4 regions of the Promicromonospora sp. NPDC059942 genome follow, and region 2 is predicted to be linked to each of the others. Evidence: riboswitches for the same ligand, from Rfam matches in the RefSeq annotation. Region 2 holds a riboswitch; each other region holds the start of a gene.
The links. A riboswitch is a leader RNA that binds a small molecule or an ion and turns the genes downstream of it on or off. The one in region 2 is predicted to bind S-adenosylmethionine.
Positions count from the first base shown of each region.

Region 1 (5,760 bases), on a different contig from region 2:
GGAACAGCACGATGTCTCTGCACAGCACGTCTCGCAGCTCTCTTCTCAGCCGTGGTCTGGTCGCACTGGTGGCCTCCACCGCCCTCCTCGCCGGCGGCCTGGTCGTCGCCCCGGCGGCACAGGCCGCGTCGCTGCCGGTGGTCGACGTCCACAAGCGCCAGGGCACCACGGTCACCACGTCGATGTTCGCCCGAGGCGCCACCATCGACGGCAGCGTCTCCTACCCGGAACTCAACCCCGCGTCCGCCAAGTTCAGGTACTCCGTCGCGCTGAAGGCGTCCGGCGGGACCCTGCTCGGAGCCGAGGCTCAGGTCACGCTCCAGAAGATCGACCGCCAGCCGGTGCGTAGGCGCACCATCGAGCTGAAGCGCACCAGCAGCACCGGCATGCTCACGCGGGGAAGCATCAACTTCACCGGGACCATCGACCCCGGGACCTACCGCGCGGGCGTCGAGATCTTCACGGTGGTGCGCAAGCCCGACGGGACGAGGGTCCGGCACCACATCGACGTGAACAACGCCAACACGGTGCAGTTCCGGCGCAGCACCTGGACCGAGGGGTCCATCTCGACGCAGGCGACCGACGGCCGACCCGCGCGGATCAATGCGACGACGCGCGTGATGCGGATCGCCGATGACGGATCCATGTCGTGGCTGCGGCTCCGTTCGGGCGCCGCGATCCTCTCGTTCGACGCCGACGGCCCGTACGGAGACAAGCGCGCCACCTTCGTGCGGGACCTGAGGATCGGGTCCGACGCTCGAATCTCGACGGTCGTCACGTCCCGGAAGGGATGGTGGAAGGTCACCTACCCCGGGACCTCCCGGTTTGCCGATTCGCAGGCTTGGATCGCGCAGGGCGTCCCTGGGGGATGCGGCTGCTGATCACCAGGGTCGGCGTGCTTCGTCGTCGGCTCGGAGACACACCAGGAGAAGGGCCGCAGCCGCAGGCTGCGGCCCTTCTTGCTCCCTCTCGGTTGCCCCAGGGGCAGGTCTGGAAACGCTGTGTCACCCGTGTGTCACAGGTTTGTTAGAACCATTGACAGATTCCGACCCGAGTGAAAACGTGACCTGCACCACCACGAAGGAGAGGGACGGCAATGGCGCAGTACAAGAGGCTTGGCGGGATCATGGCGATCACGCTCGCCGCTACGACCGGACTGACGGCCTGCGGGTTCGGCGGGTCCAGCGGGGAGGCGACCGGCGACGGGACGACTCTCGACCTGCTCGTCCCCAGCTACTCCGACGCCACCCAGGGGAACTGGGACGACGTGATCGCCGGATTCGAGGAGGCGAACCCCGACATCGACGTCAACCTGCAGGTCGAGTCCTGGGACAACCTCGAGTCCGTCATCGCCACCAAGATCCAGGGCGGCGACGCACCCGACATCTACAACGGCGGCCCCTTCGCCGGCTTCGCCGCGGACGAGCTGCTGTACCCGGTCGAGGAGGTCACCTCCGAGGAGACCTACGCCGACTTCCAGCCCACGTTCCTGGAGAACGCCCAGGTGGACGGCACCACCTACGGCCTGCCGTTCATCGCCTCCGCCCGCGCGCTGTTCGTCAACGACGCGCTCCTGGAGGAGGCCGGCGCCGAGGTCCCCACCACCTGGGACGAACTGCTCGAGTCCGCCAAGAAGGTCTCGGAGCTCGGCGGCGGCGTGGCCGGCTACGGCATGCCGCTCGGTTCGGAGGAGGCGCAGGCCGAGGCAGCAGTGTGGCTGTGGGGCGGCGGCGGAACCTTCGGCGACGCCGAGGCCATCACCATCGACACCCCCGAGAACCTCCCGGGTGCCGAGTTCGCCAAGAAGATGATCGACGAGGGCGCCACGCAGGCCGACGCCGGCGCGACGGACCGCAGCCCGCTGTTCGACATCTTCGTCCAGGGCAAGGTCGGCATGCAGATCGGCCTGCCGCCGAGCGTCGGGCAGATCGAGTCCGACAACCCGGACCTGGAGTACTCGATCCACCCCATCCCCACCGAGGACGGCTCGCCGTTCACGCTGGGCGTGGCCGACCACCTCATGGCGTTCCAGAACGACGGCGACAAGCAGGAGGCCATCACGGCCTTCTTCGACTACTTCTACTCCGCCGACGTCTACGTGCCGTGGGTCCAGGCCGAGGGCTTCCTGCCCACCACCCTCTCGGGCTCCGAGCAGCTCGCCGGCGAGGAGGCGCTCGCACCGTTCCTCGAGGTGCTGCCCGACGCGCAGTTCTACCCGAGCACCAACCCGGACTGGCAGGCCGCGGACTCCGCGTTCAAGGCCCTCTTCGGCCAGCTCGACGGGAAGAAGTCGGCGCAGGACGTCCTGACCGAGATCCAGGGACAGGTCGACGCGGGCTGACGCCCCGCACCGACCGCCGTGCCCGGCACGGCTGACCACACGCAACGCCGAACCGAAAGCACGGGGAACTTGGTGAAGGACCTGTTGAAGGCCCTGCCGTGGATCGGGCCCGCGGTCGCACTCATTGCGGCCGTGGTCCTGTTCCCGGTCGGCCTGATGTTCTGGAACTCGACACGCGACATCAGCCAGAGCGGCTTGGACGACGGGGGAGTGGGCCTCGCGAACTTCGCGACGGTCATCGGCTTCCAGTACTTCTGGCCCATCCTCGGCCGCACCGTCGTGTGGGTCGTGGTCGTCGTGGCCTGCACCCTGATCGGGTCGCTGGCGCTCGCGGCACTGCTGAACAAGGCGTTCCCCGGCCGCAGGCTGGTGCGGATGGCCGTCATCGTGCCGTGGGCCTCCAGCGTCGTCATGACGACGCTCGTGGTGCACTACGGCCTGGAGCCGTACTTCGGCATCATCAACTCGTTCCTCGTGGACGTCGGCCTGATCAGCACGCCGGAGGGCTACGGCTGGACCCGCCACCCCGGCACCGCGTTCGCGTGGGCCATGGCGGTCGCCGTGTTCGTGTCGCTGCCGTTCACCACCTACACGGTGCTCGCCGGGCTCCAGACGGTGCCCGGCGAGACCGTGGAGGCCGCGCGCATCGACGGGGCGAGCGGGGCGCGCACCTACTTCAGCGTGGTGCTGCCGCAGCTGCGGGGCGCCATCTCGGTGGCGGTGCTGATCAACATCATCAACGTGTTCAACTCGCTGCCGATCCTGCGCGTCATGACGGGGTCCATCCCCGGGTACGACGCCGACACCGTCATGACGATGATCTTCAAGTACATGCAGAACCAGCGGCAGATCGACCTGGCCAGCGCGCTGTCCGTCATCGCGTTCCTGGTGGTCATCGCCATCGTCGCCGTCTACGTGCGGGTCGTCCGCCCCCTGGAGGAGGTCTGATGACCGCGATCACCGACCCGGGGACCACCGCGCACAGCGCGGCCCGGCCGCCGTCGGACAACCGGAGGCGGGTGCGGAAGTACACGACGGACCAGGTGCCGCTCGGGTCGCTGCTGCTCCGGCTGCTGGCCGGGCTCGTGGTGCTGGTGGTCTTCCTGCTGCCGTACCTGATCATGTTCTTCGGCTCCGTGAAGACGAAGGCCGAGATCAGGTCGGTCGACCCCACCTACTTCCCCACGGAGTGGCACTGGGACAACTACGTCACGATGTGGTCCACGCCCGAGACGCCGCTGGCGCAGAACCTGATCTCCACCCTGGTGATCTCGCTGTGCGCCACGCTGCTCGTGCTGGCCGTGGCGCTGCCCGCCGCCTACTACACGGCGCGGTTCCGGTTCACGGGCCGGCTGTTCTTCCTGTTCCTCGTGATCGTGACCCAGATGGTGCAGCCCGCCGTGCTGACGTCGGGTCTGTTCCGGCAGTTCATCGCCATCGGGATCCTCGACACGTGGGTCGCGATGATCCTGGTCAACGCCGCGTTCAACCTGTCGTTCGCGGTCTGGATCATGCACAGCTTCTTCGCGGGCATCCCCAAGGAGGTCGACGAGGCGGCGCAGCTCGACGGCGCCGGGACGTTCGCCGTCCTGACCAAGATCAACCTGCCGCTCGTCTGGCCGGGCATCGTGACGGCGGTCGTGTTCACGTTCGTCGCCTCCTGGAACGAGTTCGCGGCCTCGCTGGTGCTGCTGACGACGGCGGGCAACCAGCCGCTGTCAGTGGCGCTCACCAAGTTCGTGGGCCAGTACGAGACGTCCTGGCAGTACGTGTTCGGGGTGTCCGTCGTGGCGATCGTGCCCGTGGTGATCCTGTTCATGATCATCGAGAAGCGCCTGGTGGGCGGCCTGGTGGCCGGGTCGGTGAAGTAGCGGGCGGGCCCGGTCCACACACCGTGGACCGGGCCGTCTCGACCTCCGGACGAATTCTGTCCCAGTGCTGGACGGTCGCTTAGCATGGTGGCGAACCCCATCCAGAGCGGTCGAGAGTCCTGGCTCCCTGACACCGCAGCAACCTGCCGACCTTCCGCCGCGTCGCCGCGGCGCGAGGGACGCAAGGTGCTCACGCCAGGTTCGATGGAGCAGCCATGGTCGCCGAGGTACACCCGCACCGCCCGACGGTGTCGTTCGAGCTGATGCCTCCGCGCCGGCCGAATGCCGCGCCCAACTTCTGGGAGACGGCGCAGCGGCTCGTGGCGGCCCGCCCGGACTTCGTCTCCGTGACCTACGGGGCGGCCGGCGGCGACCGGGCCACCGCGCGCGAGGTGCTCGCGACCCTGCTGCGTGGCACGCCCGTGCTCCCGGTGGCCCACCTGACCTGCGTGGGCGCGTCCCGTGAGGACGTTTCCGCGGTGATCGAGGAGTTCCTCGAGGCCGGGGTGCGCTCCTTCCTCGCCCTGCGCGGCGACCCGCCGCGCGACGAGCCGGACTGGCGCCCCCCGGCCGACGGCGTCCGTTCCAGCGTGGACCTCGTGCGGCTCCTGCGGCAGGTGGACGAGCGGCGGTGCGCCGCCGACGTCAGCACGGCGCTGCGCTCGGCCGCCCGGCCGCTGGCCATCGCCGTCGCCACGTTTCCGGACGGCAACCCCGGGGCCGGCACCACGCGCGAGCAGGAGGTGCGCCGGCTGCTGGAGAAGCAGGAGGCGGGCGCGAGCTTCGCGATCACCCAGTTCTTCTACCGCGCGGACTCGTACACCGGGTTCGTCGAGGCGGCCCGGGCGGAGGGCGTGACCATCCCGATCCTGGCCGGGATCCTGCCCACCACCGAGGCCCGCCGCCTGCGCCGCGTCCAGGAGCTCACGGGGGTGGCGGCGCCCGCGGACCTCCTGCGCGACCTCGACCGGCTCACCGCGCCCGACGGCGCCGTCGACCCCGAGGCCCAGCACGCGCACGGCATCGAGTTCTCCGCGGCGCTCGCGCGCGAAGTGCTCGACGCCGGCACGCCCGGCCTGCACGTCTACACGTTCAACAAGCACCGCCCGGCCCTGGACCTCCTGGACCGAGTGGGCCTAACGGGCCGAGCCGCCGCCTAACCCCCTTCGTTGAGTGCTGGCTATTTGTTGCTTTCCGCGCCCGAAACCAACAAATAGCCAGCACTCAACGGGTTGGGCGGGCATGTTGTGTGGGGGATGGGGTGGGTGTGATGTACCCGCCGGTCGGCAGAGCGGCCGATACTACGGATGAAATCGGCACGTCACAGCGCGACCGAACCGTGGAGGCCCCACCGTGCACGAACACGACCACAGCTCCACCGACTGCAGTCCCGACAGCCACGCCGCGTTCGGGCGGCGCGACCTGCTGCGTAGCGCCGTCGTCCTCGGCATCGGTGCCGCGGGCGCGACGATCGCCGCGCCCGCCGCCGTCGCCGCCCCCGCCCCCGGGCCCGCGGCTCCCGCCGGGAGCGCGCCCGGCGCCGCCCCG
Region 1 is NZ_JBHWLR010000007.1:35-5,794, reverse strand. Features, by position in the region: gene ACFV9Q_RS12940 (hypothetical protein) at 69-881, shown strand; gene ACFV9Q_RS12935 (extracellular solute-binding protein) at 1,097-2,341, shown strand; gene ACFV9Q_RS12930 (carbohydrate ABC transporter permease) at 2,414-3,289, shown strand; gene ACFV9Q_RS12925 (carbohydrate ABC transporter permease) at 3,289-4,212, shown strand; SAM riboswitch class I at 4,307-4,423, shown strand; gene ACFV9Q_RS12920 (methylenetetrahydrofolate reductase) at 4,428-5,372, shown strand; partial or broken gene ACFV9Q_RS12915 (hypothetical protein) at 5,566-5,760, shown strand, end outside.
Region 1: it holds a riboswitch for S-adenosylmethionine, as region 2 does, so the genes downstream of both, ACFV9Q_RS12920 (methylenetetrahydrofolate reductase) here and metE (5-methyltetrahydropteroyltriglutamate--homocysteine S-methyltransferase) in region 2, are expected to answer to the same signal.

Region 2 (5,760 bases):
GGCGTCCCCGCCGGCGCGCTGCTGGGCGAGCTCTGGGGCTGGCGGTCCGCCCTGTGGGCGATCGCCGGGGTCTCGGCCGCGGCCCTGGTCGCCGTGGTCCGCCTGACGCCGGTACGGCTCGACGCCGAGGCGCCGCGCGCCCGGCTGGACCTGCGGACCGAGCTCGCCGCGCTGCGCTCCCCGCGCCTGCTGCACCACCTCGCGCTCGGGGTGCTGGTCAACGGCGCGACGTTCTGCGCGTTCACCTACCTGGCGGTCGTCGTCACCGACGGCGCGGGCCTCGGGTCCGCGCTGGTCCCGGTGGTGCTGGCCCTGTTCGGCCTGGGCGCCTTCGCGGGGGTCTCGGCCGCGGGCCGGCTCGCCGACGCGCACGGCGGGCGCCTGCTCGTGATCGCCGGCCCGGCCCTGCTCACGGGATGGGTCCTGTGGGCCGCGCTCGCGCCGATCCCCGCGGCGGCGTGGGTGCTCGCGCCGGTGCAGGGCGCGCTGTCGTTCGCCGTCGGCGGCACGCTGATCGCCCGCTCCATGGCGGCGGCCCACGGCGCGCCGACCCTGGGCGGCGCGTTCTCGACGGTCGCCCTCAACCTCGGCGCGCTCGCCGGTCCGGTGCTCGGCGGGAGCGCCGTGGTGGCGCTCGGGCCCGCCGGGCCCCTGGCGGCGAGCGCGGCGCTGACGGCGGTGGCCGTCGCGCTCGGGGCGACAGCCCACGCACACCCGGCAGGCCTCGGGGAAGACGTCACGCGTCCGAGGGCGTAACGCTGAGGTAGCAGTGCTAGCTGAGCGTTACCTCCTCGGCTGTGCAACGTGTTCCCCGGAGACCGCCGGGAGCCGTCGCGTGCCCGGGGAATCCGCGGCGACATTCTGACCGCGACGCCGTCGTGCCTGGTAGCGTCCCCGGCACGACGGCGTCGAGCACGAACGAGGAGACGGATGCGGCCCCTGTTCCCCCTACGGGCACTTTGCGCGGTGCTGCTTCTCCCCGCCGTGCTGGCGTCCTGCTCCGCGGGTCCCGACGTCCCGGCCGGACCCGCGGAGCCGGCCCCCGCACGCGAGGCCGCGACCGAGCGGTACACGGCGGCGCTGGACGACGTCCTCGGCGCGCTCCAGGAGGCCGTCCCGGAGGTCGAGTGGACCGCCAAGGACCGCTTCCCGTCCCTCACCGAGCAGCCGGACGGCGAGTGCGTGCTCTTCCTCGCCGAGAGCCTGGGCGAGGGCGACCTGTACGAGCCCAGCGACGGCCTCGCCGATCTCGCCGCCGGGCTCGACCCGGTGCTCCAGGAGCACGGGTTCGACCCGCTCTCGGACGTGACCCACGCCGAGCACGGGGGCGACTCCTACGTGACGGCGACCGACCCGGCCGGCTGGGAGCTCCGGGTCTCGGCATACCCGCCGCTCGTCGGCCTCTCGGGTCCGGTGGAGAGCGGCGAGTGCGCCGGGGCGTGACCGGCCCGACGACATGACCGGCTAGAGGCTCCCCCACTCCGCGGCGGCCTCGGTCAGCCGCGCCCGGACGGCGGCGACCGCCGGCCCGTGCGGGACGCCGCGGCGTCCCGCGAGGTACAGCGTGTTCAACGGGGGCGCCTCGGGGTGGTGGAGCTCGACCACCTGCCCGGCGTCCAGGGCGGGCGCGACCAGGTACCGCGGCAGCACGGACACGCCCGCACCGCCGGTGACGGCGGCGAGCACGGCGCGCAGGTCGGGCGCCACCACCGCCGTCGTGTTGGGCGGCCGCCGGCCGAACTCGCTGCGCCAGTACCGGCGCACGATCGGCAGGTCCTCCGCGTAGGCGACCAGCGGCAGGTGCGCCAGGGCGGCCACCGGGTCGGCTGCCAGACGCCCCGCGTCCACGGTGTGGGCGAGGGCCGGGGGCCCGACGAGCAGGAACTCCTCGTCGACCAGCGGCGTCGCCACCACGGCGTCCTGCCGCGGGCGCACCGAGGACACGACCAGGTCGAGGTGGCCGGCCGCCAGCGCCGCCAGCAGCTCGTCGCCGAGCCCGAGCGTCGTCCGGAGCTGGAGGCCCTGCGGTACGAGCGGCGCGAGCGCGGGCAGCACACGCACCGTCATCAGCTCGGCCGCCCCGCCGATCCGGACAAGCCCCCGCGCCGCCGGCTCGACGTCGCGGGGACCGAGCGCCGTCCGGAGCCCGTCCACGTGGAGCCCCACCTCGGCGGCCAGCGCCACGGCGCGCTCCGTGGGCGCGGCGCCCCGGCGCGACCGCACGAACAGGCGCGTCCCGAGCTGTTCCTCCAGGCGGGCGAGCTGCCCGGTGACGGCGGGCTGGCTCACGCCCAGCCGCTCGGCCGCCGCCGACAGCGACCCGGTGCGGTAGACCTCCAGGAACGTGGCGAGGAGGTCGAGACCCGGCACCGGCACCCCCTCCGTCGTCGTCCTGCCCACAGGCTAGCCGGGCTCAGCGCGCGGCGAGCGCCTTGAGCACCGCCTCCGCGGCGGCCGCGCTGGACTGCGGGTTCTGCCCGGTGATCAGGTTGCCGTCCTGGACCACGGTGCTGCTCCAGGGTGCGCCGACCTGGACGACGGCGCCGCGCTCGCGCAGCCGTGACTCGACGAGGTAGGGCGCGGCGTCGCCGAGGCCGCCCTGGCGCTCCTCCTCGTCCGTGAACGAGGTGAGCGCCCGGCCCGCGTAGGCGAAGGTGCCGTCCGGCTCCTGGGCGCTGAGCAGCGCGGCGACTCCGTGGCACAGCGCGCCCACGGTCGTGCCCCGGTCGTTCGCCGCGAGCAGCAGTCGGCCGAGGTCGGCGTCGTGCGCGAGGTCCGCCATGGGGGCGTGACCGCCCGGGACGTAGATCGCGTCGTAGTCGTCGCCGCGCACGTCGGCCAGCGTGAGCGGGTGGGCGAGCTGGCCGGCGATGCCGTCGAGGTAGGCGCGGAACTCCGCGGCGTCGGCGGCGGGCACCCCGCCGCGCTCGTCGAGGCTGACCGCGTCGACCGTGGGCGCGACGCCGCCCGGCGTCGCGACGTCGACCTGGGCGCCGGCCGCGGTGAGGACCCGGTGGGAGGCGGCGACCTCCTCGGCCCAGTAGCCGGTGGGGTGCTCGGTGCCGTCGGCCAGGCGCAGGCTGTTCGCGGCAGAGACGACCATCAGGATCTTCGACATGGTGTGGTTCCGATCTGTTCGGGGAGCTGCCCGCTGGGTGCGGTCCTCGGGGAACGTCAGAATCCATCACCGGATGCCGAAACGGTCAGGCGGATCCATCACCAAACTTATGGCTCCGATTTGTCCGAGGCGTGGACGGTTTGCCGACCACATCCCGGGCATGCCTACGATCAAGTCTCATCATCCAGAGCGGTCGAGAGTCCTGGCTCCACGACACCGCAGCAACCTACCTCCGAGGCGCCAATCTCGGGGCAAGGTGCTAACGCCAGGTCCGATGGAGCTGATACGCATGGCAGTCACGAACCCGCACCTTCCCACCGCCACGATCCTGGGCTACCCGCGCATCGGCCGGAGGCGCGAGCTCAAGCGCGCCGTCGAGTCCTTCTGGGCCGGCCGCACCACCGCCGACGAGCTGGAGGCGACCGCCCGCGACCTGCGGCTGACCACCGCCCGCCGCCTCGTCGACCTGGGCCTGGACGCCGGCAACGCTGCCGTCCCCGGCTCGTTCTCGTACTACGACCAGGTGCTCGACGCCGTCGCCCTGCTGGGCGCCGTGCCCGACCGGTTCGCCGGGCTCACCGCGGACGGGGGCCGCCTGCCCCTCTCGGCCTACTTCACGGTGGCGCGCGGCGAGGGCGACAACGCGCCGCTCGAGATGACCAAGTGGTTCGACACGAACTACCACTACCTGGTCCCGGAGATCGGTCCGGACACCCCGATCGGGTTCGTCGACGACCGCGCCGTGCGCGAGTTCACCGAGCTGGCGCAGCCGGCCGACGGCGGCCAGGCCGTCGTGACCCGCCCCGCGTTCGTGGGCCCGGTGACGTTCCTGCTCCTGAGCAAGCCCGCGGACGGTTCCCCCGAGGGCTTCCGCCCCCTGGACCGGCTGGACGACGTCGTCGCCGCCTATGCCGACCTGCTGCGCGCGCTCGCCGCCGCGGGTGCACCCTGGGTGCAGCTCGACGAGCCGGCCCTGGTCACGGACCTGCTGGACGTCCCCTTCGACGAGGTGGCCGACGCCGTCCGCCGGGCCTACGCCACGCTGGCGACCGAGCTCTCCCCCGGGGCCGACGGCGTCGCCGCCGAGCGCCCCGCGATCCTGGTCACCGCCCCGTACGGCGACCTGCGCAGCGAGGCCGGCGACGGGCTCGCCCTGCTGGCCGGCACCGACGTCGAGGCGATCGCGATCGACCTGGTGCGCGGTGCCGCGCCGACCGGACCGGTCCCCGGCCTGGAGACCAAGACCCTGGTCGCGGGCGCGATCGACGGCCACAACATCTGGCGTGCCGACCTCGACGCCCGCCTGACCCTCCTGGAGGGCCTGGGTGCCGAGCTGGGCGCGGAGGCAGTGGCCGTCGGCACCTCGACGTCGCTGCTGCACGTGCCGCACGACGTCGCCGACGAGCCCCGTCTCGACGCCGACCTGAAGTCGTGGCTCGCGTTCGCCGACCAGAAGGTCGCCGAGGTCGTCACGCTGGCCACCGGGCTGACCGAGGGCCGGGCGGCGGTCGCCGACCGGCTCGCGGAGTCGACGGCGGCGGTGCGCTCGCGCGCGGCGGCGCCCGGCGTCGTCGTCCCGGCGGTGCGCGAGCGGACCGCCGCGCTGACCGCGGCCGACGTCGAGCGCGCGCCGTACGCGCAGCGGGCGGCCGCGCAGCAGGCGCGGCTGAACCTGCCGCCGCTGCCGACGACGACCATCGGGTCGTTCCCGCAGACCTCGGAGATCCGCAGCACGCGCGCCGCGTGGGTGCGGGGCGAGCTGTCGGACGCCGACTACACGGCGGCGATGCGCGCCGAGATCGCGAGCACGGTCGCGCTCCAGGAGGAGCTGGGCCTGGACGTGCTGGTGCACGGCGAGCCCGAGCGCAACGACATGGTGCAGTACTTCGCCGAGCAGCTCGACGGTTTCGCGACGACGGTCAACGGCTGGGTGCAGTCGTACGGCTCGCGCTGTGTGCGGCCGCCGATCCTGTGGGGCGACGTGTCGCGGCCCGCGCCGCTGACGGTCGAGTGGACGGCGTACGCGGCGTCCCTGACGTCACGGCCGGTCAAGGGCATGCTCACGGGCCCGGTCACGATCCTGGCCTGGTCGTTCGTGCGCGACGACCTGGCCCTCGGCGACACCGCCGACCAGGTCGCCCTGGCGCTGCGCGACGAGGTGACGGACCTGGAGGCGGCGGGCATCGGCGTGGTGCAGGTGGACGAGCCGGCGCTGCGCGAGCTGCTGCCGCTGCGCCGCTCGGCGCACCCGGGCTACCTCGACTGGTCGGTGCGCTCGTTCCGGCTGTCGACCGCCGGGGCGGACATCGCCACGCAGGTGCACACGCACCTGTGCTACTCGGAGTTCGGGCAGGTCATCGGCGCGATCGACGGCCTGGACGCCGACGTCACGTCGGTGGAGGCGGCCCGGTCGCGCATGGAGATCGTGCCCGAGCTGGCCGACGCCGGGTACGGCCGCGGCATCGGGCCGGGCGTCTACGACATCCACAGCCCGCGCGTGCCGTCGGTGCAGGAGGTGACCGACCTGGTCGAGCTCGCGGCCAAGTCGATCGACCCGCGACTGGTCTGGGTCAACCCGGACTGCGGCCTGAAGACCCGCGCCTACGCGGAGACCAAGGAGTCGCTCGCCAACCTGGTGACGG
Region 2 is NZ_JBHWLR010000003.1:492,477-498,236, forward strand. Features, by position in the region: gene ACFV9Q_RS07240 (Cmx/CmrA family chloramphenicol efflux MFS transporter) at 1-756, shown strand, start outside; gene ACFV9Q_RS07245 (hypothetical protein) at 967-1,443, shown strand; gene ACFV9Q_RS07250 (LysR family transcriptional regulator) at 1,465-2,370, opposite strand; gene ACFV9Q_RS07255 (type 1 glutamine amidotransferase domain-containing protein) at 2,414-3,118, opposite strand; SAM riboswitch class I at 3,296-3,399, shown strand; gene metE (5-methyltetrahydropteroyltriglutamate--homocysteine S-methyltransferase) at 3,408-5,760, shown strand, end outside.

Region 3 (5,760 bases), on a different contig from region 2:
TGTCGAGGTCGAGCGCCGTCAGGTCGGTCTCCAGGTCGCTCGACTGCTGCTCGGCGATGCGCCACAGCGTCCCGTCGTCCGGGTTCGCCGACGCCGCGACCAGCCGGTCGGCCTCCTGCGGGCTGGACACGAGCACGGGCTTGATCGCGAACAGCACCTTGACGTGCTCCAGCGCCCGGCCCGACGCGCGGGCCGCGGCGTGCACCCTGGCCCGGTAGTCGCGCACGCTGCGCTCCGTCAGGGGCGCGAGCGCGAGCTGGACGTCGCTGTTCGCGCCCGCGAACGCCAGCCCTCGGCCCGAGCCGCCGGGCGAGACGATCACGGGCTCGCCGTCCGCGCCGTCGGCGAACGGGAGCGCGTTGAGCGGGCCGTCGAACGCGTAGTGCTCGCCGCGGTGCCGCACCGGGCGCAGCAGGCCACCATCGGCATAGCGGCCCCCGGTCCGGACACCGCCGGGCCCGACGGTGCCCGGGTCGGCGATCAGCGCGCCGTCGTCCCAGGACCGCCACAGCGAGCGGACGCCGTCGAGCCACTCCTCGGCGCGGTCGTACGCGGCGTCGTGCCCCAGCGGCGGCGCGGCCGAGAAGTGCCGCGCGCTGCCCGTGTCGGTCACGAGGTTGAGGCCGAACCGCCCCCCCGAGAGGTGCTGGAGCGTCGAGAGCTGGCGCGCCCCGGTGTAGGGCAGCACGGCGGCCGGGTTGACCGTCGGCACGATGCCCAGGTGCTGCGTCGCTGCGAACAGGTACGGGGCCAGCAGCAGCGGGTCGTGCTTGGGGCCGCCGAACGCCTGCCGCACGCGCAGGTCGATGGTCTCGGGACTGCCGAGCGACGGGGCGTCCTCGATGATCAGCAGGTCGACGCCCGCCTGCTCCAGGGCGCGGGCCGACTCGACGTAGAGGTCGGGCCGGGTCCAGTCGTAGTTCCAGTCCAGGTAGTCGTGGCCCCAGCCGTGCGGCCCGAAGCCGCGGGCCAGGAACCAGCCGAGGTGCTGCTGGCGGGTCATGGTGTCTCCTTGCGTGTGGTGCTCTTCGCGTCGGGGGTGCCGGCGGCGGCGCGCCGGGCCGCTTCGTCCGCCGATCTGAGGCCGCGGTCGAGGTCGCCGATGAGGTCGGGCAGGTCCTCGATGCCGACCGAGAGGCGCAGGGTGCCCGGGTGGATGCCCGACGCGGCACGTTCCGCCGGGGTGCGCAGGACGTGGCTGGTGCTCTCGGGATGCAGTACCAGGGAGCGGACGTCGCCGATGTGGGTCATGTGCGTGAAGACCTGCACGGCCTCCACCAGGGCGCGCGCCGCGGGGGCGCCGCCGTGCAGCGTGAAGGTGAAGACGGAGCCCTGGCCGTCCGGCAGGTACCGCTTGGCCAGTGCGTGCGAGGGGCTGGAGTCCAGCCCCGAGTAGTCCACCGACGCCACCTCCGGCCGGAACGCCAGCCAGCGCGCGACCTCCAGGGCCGACGCGCTCTGCCGGGCCACGCGCAGCGACAGCGTCTCGATGCCCTGGCCCACGAGGAACGCGTTCAGCGGCGACGGCGTGGGGCCGAACCGCGGCGCGACGGTCTCGCGCAGGTACGCGAGGCGCGCGTTGCCGCCGTGCCGGTCGGCCACGCTCGGCCCGCCCGTGCGGCTCGGCGCGACGAGGTGCGGGTACAGCCCGCCCGATGCCCGCAAATCGAACGTCCCGGCGTCGACGACGACGCCGCCCAGCACCGATCCGTGCCCCGCCAGGAACTTGCTGGCGGAGTGCACCACGACGTCGGCGCCGTGCTCGATGGGCCGCAGCAGGTACGGCGTGGCCAGCGTGTTGTCCACGACGAGCACCAGCCCGTGGGCGTGCGCGACGTCGGCCACGGCCGCGAGGTCGGGCAGGTCGTTGCGCGCGTTCGGGATCGACTCCAGGAACAGCACGCGCGTCTCGGGGCGGATCGCGCGCTCCCAGGCAGCGGGGTCGGCGGCGTCGTCCACGAAGTCGGCGTCGATGCCGAGGCGCGGCAGGTTCTCCAGGAGCAGCCCGCGCGTGCCCTCGTAGATGCTGGACGCGGCGAGCACGCGCTGCCCGGCCTCGACCAGGCCGAGCAGGGCGACCGTGACGGCCGCCTGCCCGCTGGCCAGGAACAGGGCGTCGGTGCCGCCCTCCAGGGCGGCGATCCGCTGCTCGACGGCGGCCGTGGTCGGGTTGCCGGTGCGCGTGTACGCGAACCCCTCGCCCGCGCCGAAGTGGCCGGCGGCCTGCTCCCACTCCTCGAACTCGAACCCTGCGGTGAGGTAGACGGGCGTGGCCCGCGGAACCACGCGGGCCGACGGCGCGGTGTCGGGCGCGCCGGTGGCACGCCCGGCGTCGTCCCGCCCCGCGCTGCGCGCGTGCACCTGCCGGGTGGCGAAGCCGGTCATGGGCGGCCGTCCGGGGTGTTGATGCCGGTGGTGACGGCGGCGGGGTCCGCGTCAGCGGCGGTGTCGGCTGTGACGTCGAGGCCGAAGGCGAGCAGCCGCGTGGGCCCCTGCTTCGTCTCGACGAGGCGCGTCTCGCGCTCGTGCAGGCGCGCGAAGCCGAGCCGTTCGTACAGGCGGTGGGCCGCACGCATCTGGTCGCCGGAGTTCAGCACGACGCGCCGGGCGCCCCGGTCACGGGCGAGCTCGATGACGTGCCGCACGAGCGTCTCGCCCACGCCGCCCCCGCGGGCGTCGGGGTGCGTCGCGAGCAGGCGGAAGTCGAGCTCGCCGTCCTGGGCGAGCTGCGACAGCGCCGGCCCGCCGAGCGCCGGGGTGACGACGACGCCGAGCACGCGGGTGGCCCCACCGCCCGCGCCCGTCTCGGCGGCCGGCACCGCGACCCAGACCTCGTGCTCGCTCGCCCAGCGGCTGACGTCGCCGAGCGACTGGCGGTAGCCGTCGCTGATGTCGAAGTCGTGCGTGTAGGCGGTCACGAGCACCTCGGCGGCGGCCCGGTGCTCGTCGTCCCGCACCCGCCGGACGACGACGCTCGGCGCGCTGCCGCCCGTGCCGCTCACCGTGCCACTGGTAGACCGGGCCGCCCAGACCTCGTCCGCGATCGTCATGGTGCCGCGCTCGGCGCCGTCACGGGCTGGTCCGCTCCGGCGGTCGCGGGCTGGTCCGCCCCGGCTGCCGCGGGCTGGTCCGCCTCCGGCGCAGGCCGGTCTGCCGCCTCCGTCGCGGGCAGCCCCGCCTCCTTCCAGGCGGGGAAACCGCCGTCGACGTGCGAGACGTCGGTGTACCCGCGGGCGGCGAGCGCCTCCGCGACCGGGCCGGAGCCGTTGATCGAGCCGCACACGATCACGACGGGCGTGTCGAGGGTGATCGCCGGGTTGTCGGACGGCCCGAACAAGGCGTCGAGGTCGTTGCGGTCCGCGAGCGTGGCGCCCGGGATCTCGCCCGCCGAGGCGCGGCCCGCGGCCGAGCGGACGTCGATCAGCAGGGCGCCGCCGGCGACCTTGGCGCCCGCGGCGTCGGGGGTCTGCAGCTCAGGGGTGGTCATGATGGTCTCCTCCGGGTCGTCTGTGGTTCGTCGGGTCGTCAGGCGCTCAGCAGCCGGCCCGTGGGCAGCGCCCGCTCGGCGGCCTCGACGTCCGACAGCCCGAGCGAGCCGCGCAGCGACGTCGCCGTCCGCTCGGTGCGGAACAGGCCCGCCTGCTGGAGCGCGGGCACCAGGTGGTCGGTGATGGTGTCGAGGTCGGAGCTGAGCGAGGACGGCCGCAGGAGGAACCCGTCGACGGCGCCGACGGTGGTCCAGTCGGCGATCAGGGTGGCGAGCTCGTCCGGCGTGTCGGCGACGACGAGCCCGTCGCCCATGGCGGCCGTGCCCTCCAGCGCCTCAACCAGCTCGAGCCGGGCCCGCGCGCTGGCCCGTTCCTGCGCGAGCACCACGTAGACCTCGGCGAGCACGCGCAGCTCCTCGGGGTCGCGCCCGGCGGACAGCGCGGCGTCCCGCACGAGCCGGCGCAGCCGCACCGCGTGCGCGGCGTCGGTGACGGTGATCCGCGCGACGTCGGCGGTGCGGCCGGCGAGCGCCGCGCTGGCCTCGGAGCGCACGCGGACGACGACGGGCGGGGGCACCTGCGGCAGCGCGTCTCCTTCGGCGCGGCGGCCCCGGACGGCGAACCGGATGCCGTCGTGGTCCACGCGGAACCGTCCCTCGGCGTCGAGCTCGACCGCGCCGGACCCGCTGCCGGGGCGTCCGGTCCACACCTGGGTCACGGACCGGATGCCGAGCTCGACGCGCGCGGCCCACGCGTCGTCGGACTCGGGGAGCTTGCCCTGCCGCACGGCCTGCCAGCCGGCCCGGCCGCTGCTGGCGCGGTCGATGCTGCTCAGCGCGACGGCGGCGTGCGCCGCCTCGACGTGCACCGTGTCGACGGCGGCGACCAGCCCGATGCCGGCCGTGACCCGCGCGGCCCGGGCCGCGGCGACGGCCGTGTCCAGCCGTCCCGTGACCTGGCTGCGGCCGGGGTGGAGCAGGAAGCCCTCGTCGAGGCTGACGAAGTCGAGCAGGCCGCGGTCGGCGGTCCGCACGAGGTGCAGGAACCGCTCGCCGTCGAACGGGCGCGGAGCGACCGGGCCACGTGCCCGGTGGGCGCCCGGACGGGCGCCGGCGGAGGTGAGGTCCACGCCGAGCACGACGGGACGGGAGGAGGTGGGGGCGAGGGACGTGGGCTGCGACGGGTACGGCACGGCGGGGCTCCGTTCGGGCTGCGGCTGCGCGACGGCGCCCGGAGGACCCGGCCGGCGCGCGCAGGGTGCGCGACGGCGTCCAGGGGTCACCCGGGAGCGTGGCTGCCAGAGGGCAGGAGTGGGACGTCCGGTCAGGAACGTGAGGGCCGGATACGGCCGGGGCTCGGCGTGCGACGCCGAGAGGAGTCCGGGCGGCGGGCCGGTGGCGCCTGTGGCGACCGGTCAGCGCGTCGGGGCTGTCAGTGTGGGACTGTCGCCGTCAGCGACAGGAGCAGTGACAACACATGTCCTCGCGCGGGGCAGCACCAGCCCGCACGGTGACGTTCCGGGACGGCAGGGACACGTAGACGGCGGGGGCAGCGCTCCGGGTCATCGTCGTTCTCCTCACCTGCTCGCCCATCGGCGAGCGACGCGTGTTGTCATCCGCCGGCGGCGGTGGACCTGGTCCTCACCCGGGGCACCCACCCGCGCGGGGGGTTGCCGTCCGACCAGCCGGGGCTTCGCGTCGGAACTCATGACCTGTCGAGGCTTTCTACATCTCTCCGATCGGATTGGTGTGATTGGTCTCGATGTCACAGAAGATACGAATGGAACCCATAGAAGTCAATGATCCTTGCCCAGATCTCACATCCCGGGACCAGGGTCTCGCCAGGGGGTGGGGTGCGCTGGCTGACGCGGGCGCGGACCCCGCCCGAGCAAGGTGCGCTTCTACCCCGTCATTGGGCCCGGAACCAGGCTGTTTTCGGGCGCAATGACTGGGTAGTAGCGCACTCTCGCTTAGCCGTCCCCGCTCACTCACGCGCCGGCGTCGGCGACCAGCCGGAGTCACGCGCCGGCGTCAGCAATCAGCCGGACTCTTGCGCCGGCGTCAGCAATCAGCCGGACTCTTGCGCCGGCGTCGGCGACCAGCCGGACTCACGCGCCGGCGTCAGCAACCAGCCGGAGTCACGCACCGAACCGGCCGGGGTCACGAGACGAGCCGGGCGGTCAGCCGAACTCGTGCGATCGACCGACACCGCCGAGCCCACACCCCCACAACGCAGAAGTGCGCTTCTACCCAGTCATTGGGCCCGGAACCAG
Region 3 is NZ_JBHWLR010000023.1:61,965-67,724, forward strand. Features, by position in the region: gene ACFV9Q_RS25725 (LLM class flavin-dependent oxidoreductase) at 1-1,003, opposite strand, end outside; gene ACFV9Q_RS25730 (O-acetylhomoserine aminocarboxypropyltransferase/cysteine synthase family protein) at 1,000-2,385, opposite strand; gene ACFV9Q_RS25735 (GNAT family N-acetyltransferase) at 2,382-3,050, opposite strand; gene ACFV9Q_RS25740 (rhodanese-like domain-containing protein) at 3,047-3,487, opposite strand; gene ACFV9Q_RS25745 (LLM class flavin-dependent oxidoreductase) at 3,526-4,680, opposite strand; SAM riboswitch class IV at 5,089-5,200, opposite strand.
Region 3: it holds a riboswitch for S-adenosylmethionine, as region 2 does, so the genes downstream of both, ACFV9Q_RS25745 (LLM class flavin-dependent oxidoreductase) here and metE (5-methyltetrahydropteroyltriglutamate--homocysteine S-methyltransferase) in region 2, are expected to answer to the same signal.

Region 4 (5,760 bases), on a different contig from region 2:
GGCATTGTGACGGTGGTTCCGATGCCGATCTGGTTCACGGCGGCGATAACACCCAGCGCGATGATGAAGAAGGCCACCGTCTTCGCCACGAGCGGGCCGTAGGAAACGCGGCTCATGGTGTTCATGAGAAGGTCCTTCACCACATTCGCGATGGCGCCGGCGATCACCACGATGATGATCGCGACGACCAGGCTCGGGAGCCACGCCACGATCTGGTTGACGATCGCGCTCACCGGGTTGGTGGGCCCGAAGGCGCTCAGCGCGAGCTGGAGCGTGATGAGCAGGATGAAGTAGTAGATGATCTTCGTGAGCAGCGCGATCGGCTCGATGCCCGACCCGGCGAGGAGCCGGTTCGCCCCCGCGCGCTCGAGCACCTTGTTGAAGCCGATCCGCGTGAGGATCATGCCCACGAACCGGGCGATCGCCTTGGCGATGAAGTACCCGATGAGGAATACCACCAGGAACACGAGGAGCTTCGGGATGAAGCTCGCGACCGCACCGAGCGCGTCCGTGATCGGTGCCAGCCAGTCGACTGCGTTCGGCACGACGAGTGCCGTATTGAAGAATGTCATGGTGTTCTCCCCCTTCGAGATATTTCTGTGCACCTCGGGCGCACCGTGACGGCGCGGCGCAAAGGTGACAGCTCCGCACGAACATATGCCGCAGAAGCGCATTCTGCGCGGCAGAATTACACGGCGCGGAGTTCAATTCGCCCCTAGCGCCGGGCATCAACGCAGGTCACATCGTTGAATGCGATTCGTCAGAAAGCGTCTAGCCTGACGGGATGGATGCCCTGCACGAGCGGACCGCCGTCGAGCTACGCAACCTTCTGGCCGCCGGAGAGCTCACCCCCACCGAGGTGACCGAGCACTACCTCGACCGGATCGAGCGGCTGAACCCCGTTGTCGGCGCCTTCGCCACGGTCACCCCCGAGCAAGCCCGGAAACGGGCGGCCGAGCTCCAGGAGAACCGCGGGACGGGTTCCGGCGAGGGCACGCCGCCGCCGTCGGGCAGCCTGTGGGGCCTGCCCACCGGGGACAAGGACCTGTGGAACCGGGCGGGCGTGCCCACCGGCTTCGGGTCGCGCGCCTTCGCGGGGCTGCCGCCGGCCGAGGAGAGCGACGAGATCGTGCGGGTGCTCGACGACGCCGGGATCGTCAGCCTCGGCAAGACCGCCGCGCCCGAGCTGGGCTTCCCGGCCTACACCGAGCCGGTCGGCGCCGCCCCTGCGCGTACCCCCTGGGACCTGGGCCGCGGCGCGGGCGGCTCCAGCGGCGGGGCGGCCGCCGCAGTGGCGGCGGGCCTGCTGCCGTTCGCGCCCGGGTCCGACGGCGGCGGGTCGATCCGCATCCCCGCGGCGGCCTGCGGCGTCGTCGGCCTCAAGCCAACGCGCGGGCTGCTGCCCGCGGGCAGCGGCGTCGACTCCCTGGGCGGGCTGGTCGTGAACGGGCCGATCTCGCGCACCGTCGCCGACACCGCCCTGCTGCTGGAGGCGATGCTCCCGCGGCGCGCCGGGGGCGGCGTCGCGCACCCGTACACGCTGCGGGCGCCGTCGTACGCCGCAGGTGCCTACCTCGCGGCCGCGCAGCGGGCCGAGCTGCCTGCCGAGGAGGCCGGCGACCCCGGTCGCCTCGCCCGGATCGGCGTGACCACGTCGTCGGCGTGGGACGGCTTCTACGACATCGTCGTCTCCCCCGAGGCCCACGCCGCGCTGGACGCCGGGGTGGGCGCCCTGGCCGGCCGGGGGCACGAGGTCGAGGAGTTCGCGCTGGCCGCGGCCCCCGAGTACGCCCCGGCGTTCCGGACCCTGTGGATGGGCGGCGCCTCGGCGGTGCCGATCGACGACCCGGAGACCCTGGACAAGCTGGAGCCGCTGACGCAGTGGCTCATCCGTACCGGCCGCACGGTCCCCGCCCGGCAGCTCGCCGAGGCGGTGCGGACGCTCACCGGCTTCGAGCGCTCGCTCGTGGCGCAGGTCAGCGCCTACGACGCCGTCGTGACCCCCGCGCTCGCGCTCACCCCACGGCCGATCGGCTGGTACGACGCCGAGGATCCGGAGCGGAACTTCGAGCAGCAGTGCCAGTACACGCCCTTCACGTCGATGCTCAACGTCGCCGGGCTGCCCGCGATCACCGTGCCGACCCACTGGACCGCGCCCACCGCCGAGGCGCCGGCCGGGCTGCCGATGGGGGTGCAGATCATCGGCCGGCCGGGCGGCGAGCTCACGCTGCTGGCGCTGGCGGCCCAGATCGAGGCGGCGCTCCCCCGCCCGCAGGCGTTCCCGGTCTGACACTTCGGTGGTGGCCGAATATGGTTCCGCGGCCCGGCGACGCGTGGTTGGGTACCCCTAGTGGGTATCCAACCGCGACGGCGCCGCAGCGCCGGGACAGGGAGAACGGAACCATGGCCGAGACGTTCGAGACGACCGCGCCCGCGCGGCCGAGCCGGTGGACCGGGACCTGGCCCACCAACACCGCCTGGATCGTGCTCGGCATTCTGACGGGCTTCGCCCTGCTGGTGGGCGGGACGGCGATCGTGGGCGGCACCTGGCAGGACGCCGTCGCCGAGGACCCGACCACCGCGATCGGCGTCGCGACGCTGCGCTACCTGGCCGCCGCCGTGACCGGCGTCCGCTGGACGGCCTGGCTCGTCGCCCTCCTGGCGTCCGCGATCCCCGTCGCGTCCGAGCTGCTGGACACGCCGCGCTGGATCGCGTTCGTCCTGGTGGGGCTGGTCCTGGCCGGCATCGGGCTGGCCCGCGGACGCCGCGCGACGTGGCCGCAGGCCGCCGCCATGGCCGGTTTCTTCGGGGTCGCGACGGCGGCCCTGTTCCTGGAGCCGCGGCTCGGGCTGGCCCTCGCGGGCCTCGCCCTCGCCGCGCACGCCGGGTGGGACGTGGTGCACTACCGCCGTGACGTCGTGGTGAACCGTTCGCTCGCGCTGTGGTGCATCGGGCTGGACCTCACCATGGGCGGCATCTGCGTGGCGCTGGCGCTGTAGCCGTCAGTCCTCGTCCGGGAGGCAGCCGAAGGCCTCGTCGAAGCCCAGGGCTGCCGTCGCCAGCAGGCCCGCGAGGCCGGAGCCCTCGGGCACGGGGCGCGGGTCGTCGGTCACGACCCACAGCCCGTCGACGACGTCGTACCCAGCCTGCGGGCCGTCCTCGACCAGGCTGCCGACGGCGGCGATCAGGCGCTCGATCTCCTCGCCCGCGGTGCCGACGCCGACCGAGGCGCGCACGGCCCCGGCGTCGAACCCGAGCCGGCCGAGCAGCGGGTGCGCGCAGAAGCGGCCGTCCCGGACGCCGATGCCGTGCTCCGCGGACAGGTAGGCGGCGACGAGGCCCGGGTCGTACCCGGTCACGGTGAAGGTGACGACGCCGACCGGGTCGACGGCGTCGGCCCAGACCCGCACGACCTCGACGCGGTCGATCGCCTCGAGCCCGGACACGAGCCGGCGGCGCAGGGTGTTCTCGTGCGCCACGACCTCGGCCGGGTCGAGCGCGGCCAGCTCCTCGCAGGCCGCCGCGAGCGCCACCGCGCCGATGACGTTGGGCGAGCCGGCCTCGTGGCGGGCAGGTCCCTCGTGCCAGTCGGTGCCGCCCACGCGCACGCGGCGGACGGCGCCGCCGCCGGCGAGGTACGGCGTGCCCGCGTCGAGCCAGTCGCGGTGGCCCACCAGCACGCCGGCGCCGAACGGGGCGTAGGTCTTGTGCCCGGAGAACGCGAGGTAGTCCACGCCGGTCGACTCCAGCGAGATGCGGCGGTGCGGCACGAGCTGGGCGCCGTCGAGCGCCACGCGCGTCCCGAACTCGTGGGCGACGGCGACGATCTCGGCGATCGGGAGGGACTCGCCGGTCACGTTCGAGGCGCCGGTCAGGGCGAGGAGGGCGTACGGGCGGTCCTCGGCGGCGTCGGCCAGCTCCTCCCGGATCTGGGCGACGGTCTCGGCCACGGTGGCACCGCCGGTCAGCACGGTCGCGCCGGTGGTGCGCTGCCAGGGCAGCAGGTTCGCGTGGTGCTCGACGTCGAGCACCAGCACGCGGCCGGGCTCGCCGTCGGCCTGCGCGGGGACGCAGCCGGCGAGGAGGTTGAGGGAGTCGGTGGTGTTCCGCGTGATGATCGTCAGGTCGTCCTCGCGGGCGCCGACGAACGCGCCGATGGTGCGGCGCGCGGTCTCGTAGAGCGCCGTGCTCACCTGGGAGAGGTAGCCCGCGCCGCGGTGCACGCTGGCGTACAGCGGCAGCACCTGGGTGACGCGGTCGGCGACGGCCTGCAGGGCCGGGGCCGACGCGGCGACGTCGAGGTTCGCGTACGAGACCTGCGTGCCGTCCACGAGCGGGACGAGCGTCCCGCCGCCCACGACGGGGCGCAGCGGGGCGAGGTCGGTCACCGCGGTGGCACGGCTGAGAGTGGGAGCAGACATGGCGTCCTCCAGCACAGTCCTGGGGGAGGTTCCCCCGCGCTTGCCGCACGCGGGCTGCGCGCGGCCTGGTCGTCACCCGGGGCACCCCACCGCGGAGGGAGGGTTGCCGGCCAGCGAGCCGGGGCTTGACGCTGGCGCTCATGACCTGCGGCCATCCTGTGCTGCGGGCAAAACTCCTGTCAACGCATGTCTCAGATGCTGGTCCCACGTTCTGGGCGGGCCGCGGCATCGTCGTCACGGTAGCGAGAACCGGCTTTCCTACTGAATTGGTCGGGTTGCCTGTCGAGACACTGTTCCACCCACCGGACACCATGTCGTAGGGTTGGCAACGACCATCCCGAGCGGCCGAGTGACGTGGCACGACGACGCCGCAGCAACCCAGCGTTCCCCGCAGCAGCGGAGGACGGACGAGGGTGCTACCGCCACGACCGATGGAGGAGCATCATGAGCGACCCCGCGCGCGTCGAAGCACGACCGGCCGACGGCTACGCCGGCGACATCACGCCCCAGCAGGCCTGGGACCTGCTCGCCGGCGACCCGGACGCCACGCTGGTGGACGTCCGCACCGACGGCGAGTGGCGCACGATCGGCATCCCGGACACGGCCTCGCTGGAGAAGCAGCCCGTGTTCGCCGAGTGGGTGCAGGCCGGCGGCCGCCCCAACCCCCGGTTCCTGGAGGAGCTCAAGGCGGCTGGCGTCTCCGGCGGGCCCGTCGTCTTCCTGTGCCGGTCCGGCCAGCGCTCGATCGCGGCGGCGCGGCTCGCCACGGCGTCGGGCATCGCGCCGTCGTACAACGTGCTGGAGGGCTTCGAGGGTGCGCCCGGGGCCGACGGCGTCCGGGACCAGCAGGGCTGGAAGGTCGCCGGCCTGCCGTGGACGGCGGGCCCCGCGTGACCGTCACCGGCGCTTACCCGCCCGGCGCGAACCCCGGCGGTTCCGGCCGCAAGCCGCTCCCTGACGGCGTCCGCCCGGCGACGCTCGCCGTGCGCGGCGGCCACCAGCGCAGCGAGTTCCAGGAGACGAGCGAGGCGCTGTTCCTCACGCAGGGCTACGTCTACGACAACGCCGCGGAGGCCGAGGCCGCGTTCAAGGGCGACGTCGACCGGTTCGTCTACTCGCGCTACGGCAACCCGACGGTGCACACCTTCGAGGAGCGCCTGCGCCAGCTCGAGGGCGCCGACGCCTGCTACGCGACCGCGACCGGCATGTCCGCGGTGTTCACGTCGCTGGCCGCGCTCGTGAGCTCCGGCTCGCGGATCGTGGCCGCCCGGGCGCTGTTCGGGTCCAGCGTGGTGATCTTCGAGGAGATCTTCAAGAAGTGGGGCGTGCGCACCGACT
Region 4 is NZ_JBHWLR010000008.1:37,807-43,566, forward strand. Features, by position in the region: gene ACFV9Q_RS14525 (hypothetical protein) at 1-572, opposite strand, end outside; gene ACFV9Q_RS14530 (amidase) at 785-2,290, shown strand; gene ACFV9Q_RS14535 (hypothetical protein) at 2,404-3,000, shown strand; gene ACFV9Q_RS14540 (aminotransferase class V-fold PLP-dependent enzyme) at 3,004-4,422, opposite strand; SAM riboswitch class IV at 4,454-4,568, opposite strand; gene ACFV9Q_RS14545 (rhodanese-like domain-containing protein) at 4,867-5,316, shown strand; gene ACFV9Q_RS14550 (O-succinylhomoserine sulfhydrylase) at 5,313-5,760, shown strand, end outside.
Region 4: it holds a riboswitch for S-adenosylmethionine, as region 2 does, so the genes downstream of both, ACFV9Q_RS14540 (aminotransferase class V-fold PLP-dependent enzyme) here and metE (5-methyltetrahydropteroyltriglutamate--homocysteine S-methyltransferase) in region 2, are expected to answer to the same signal.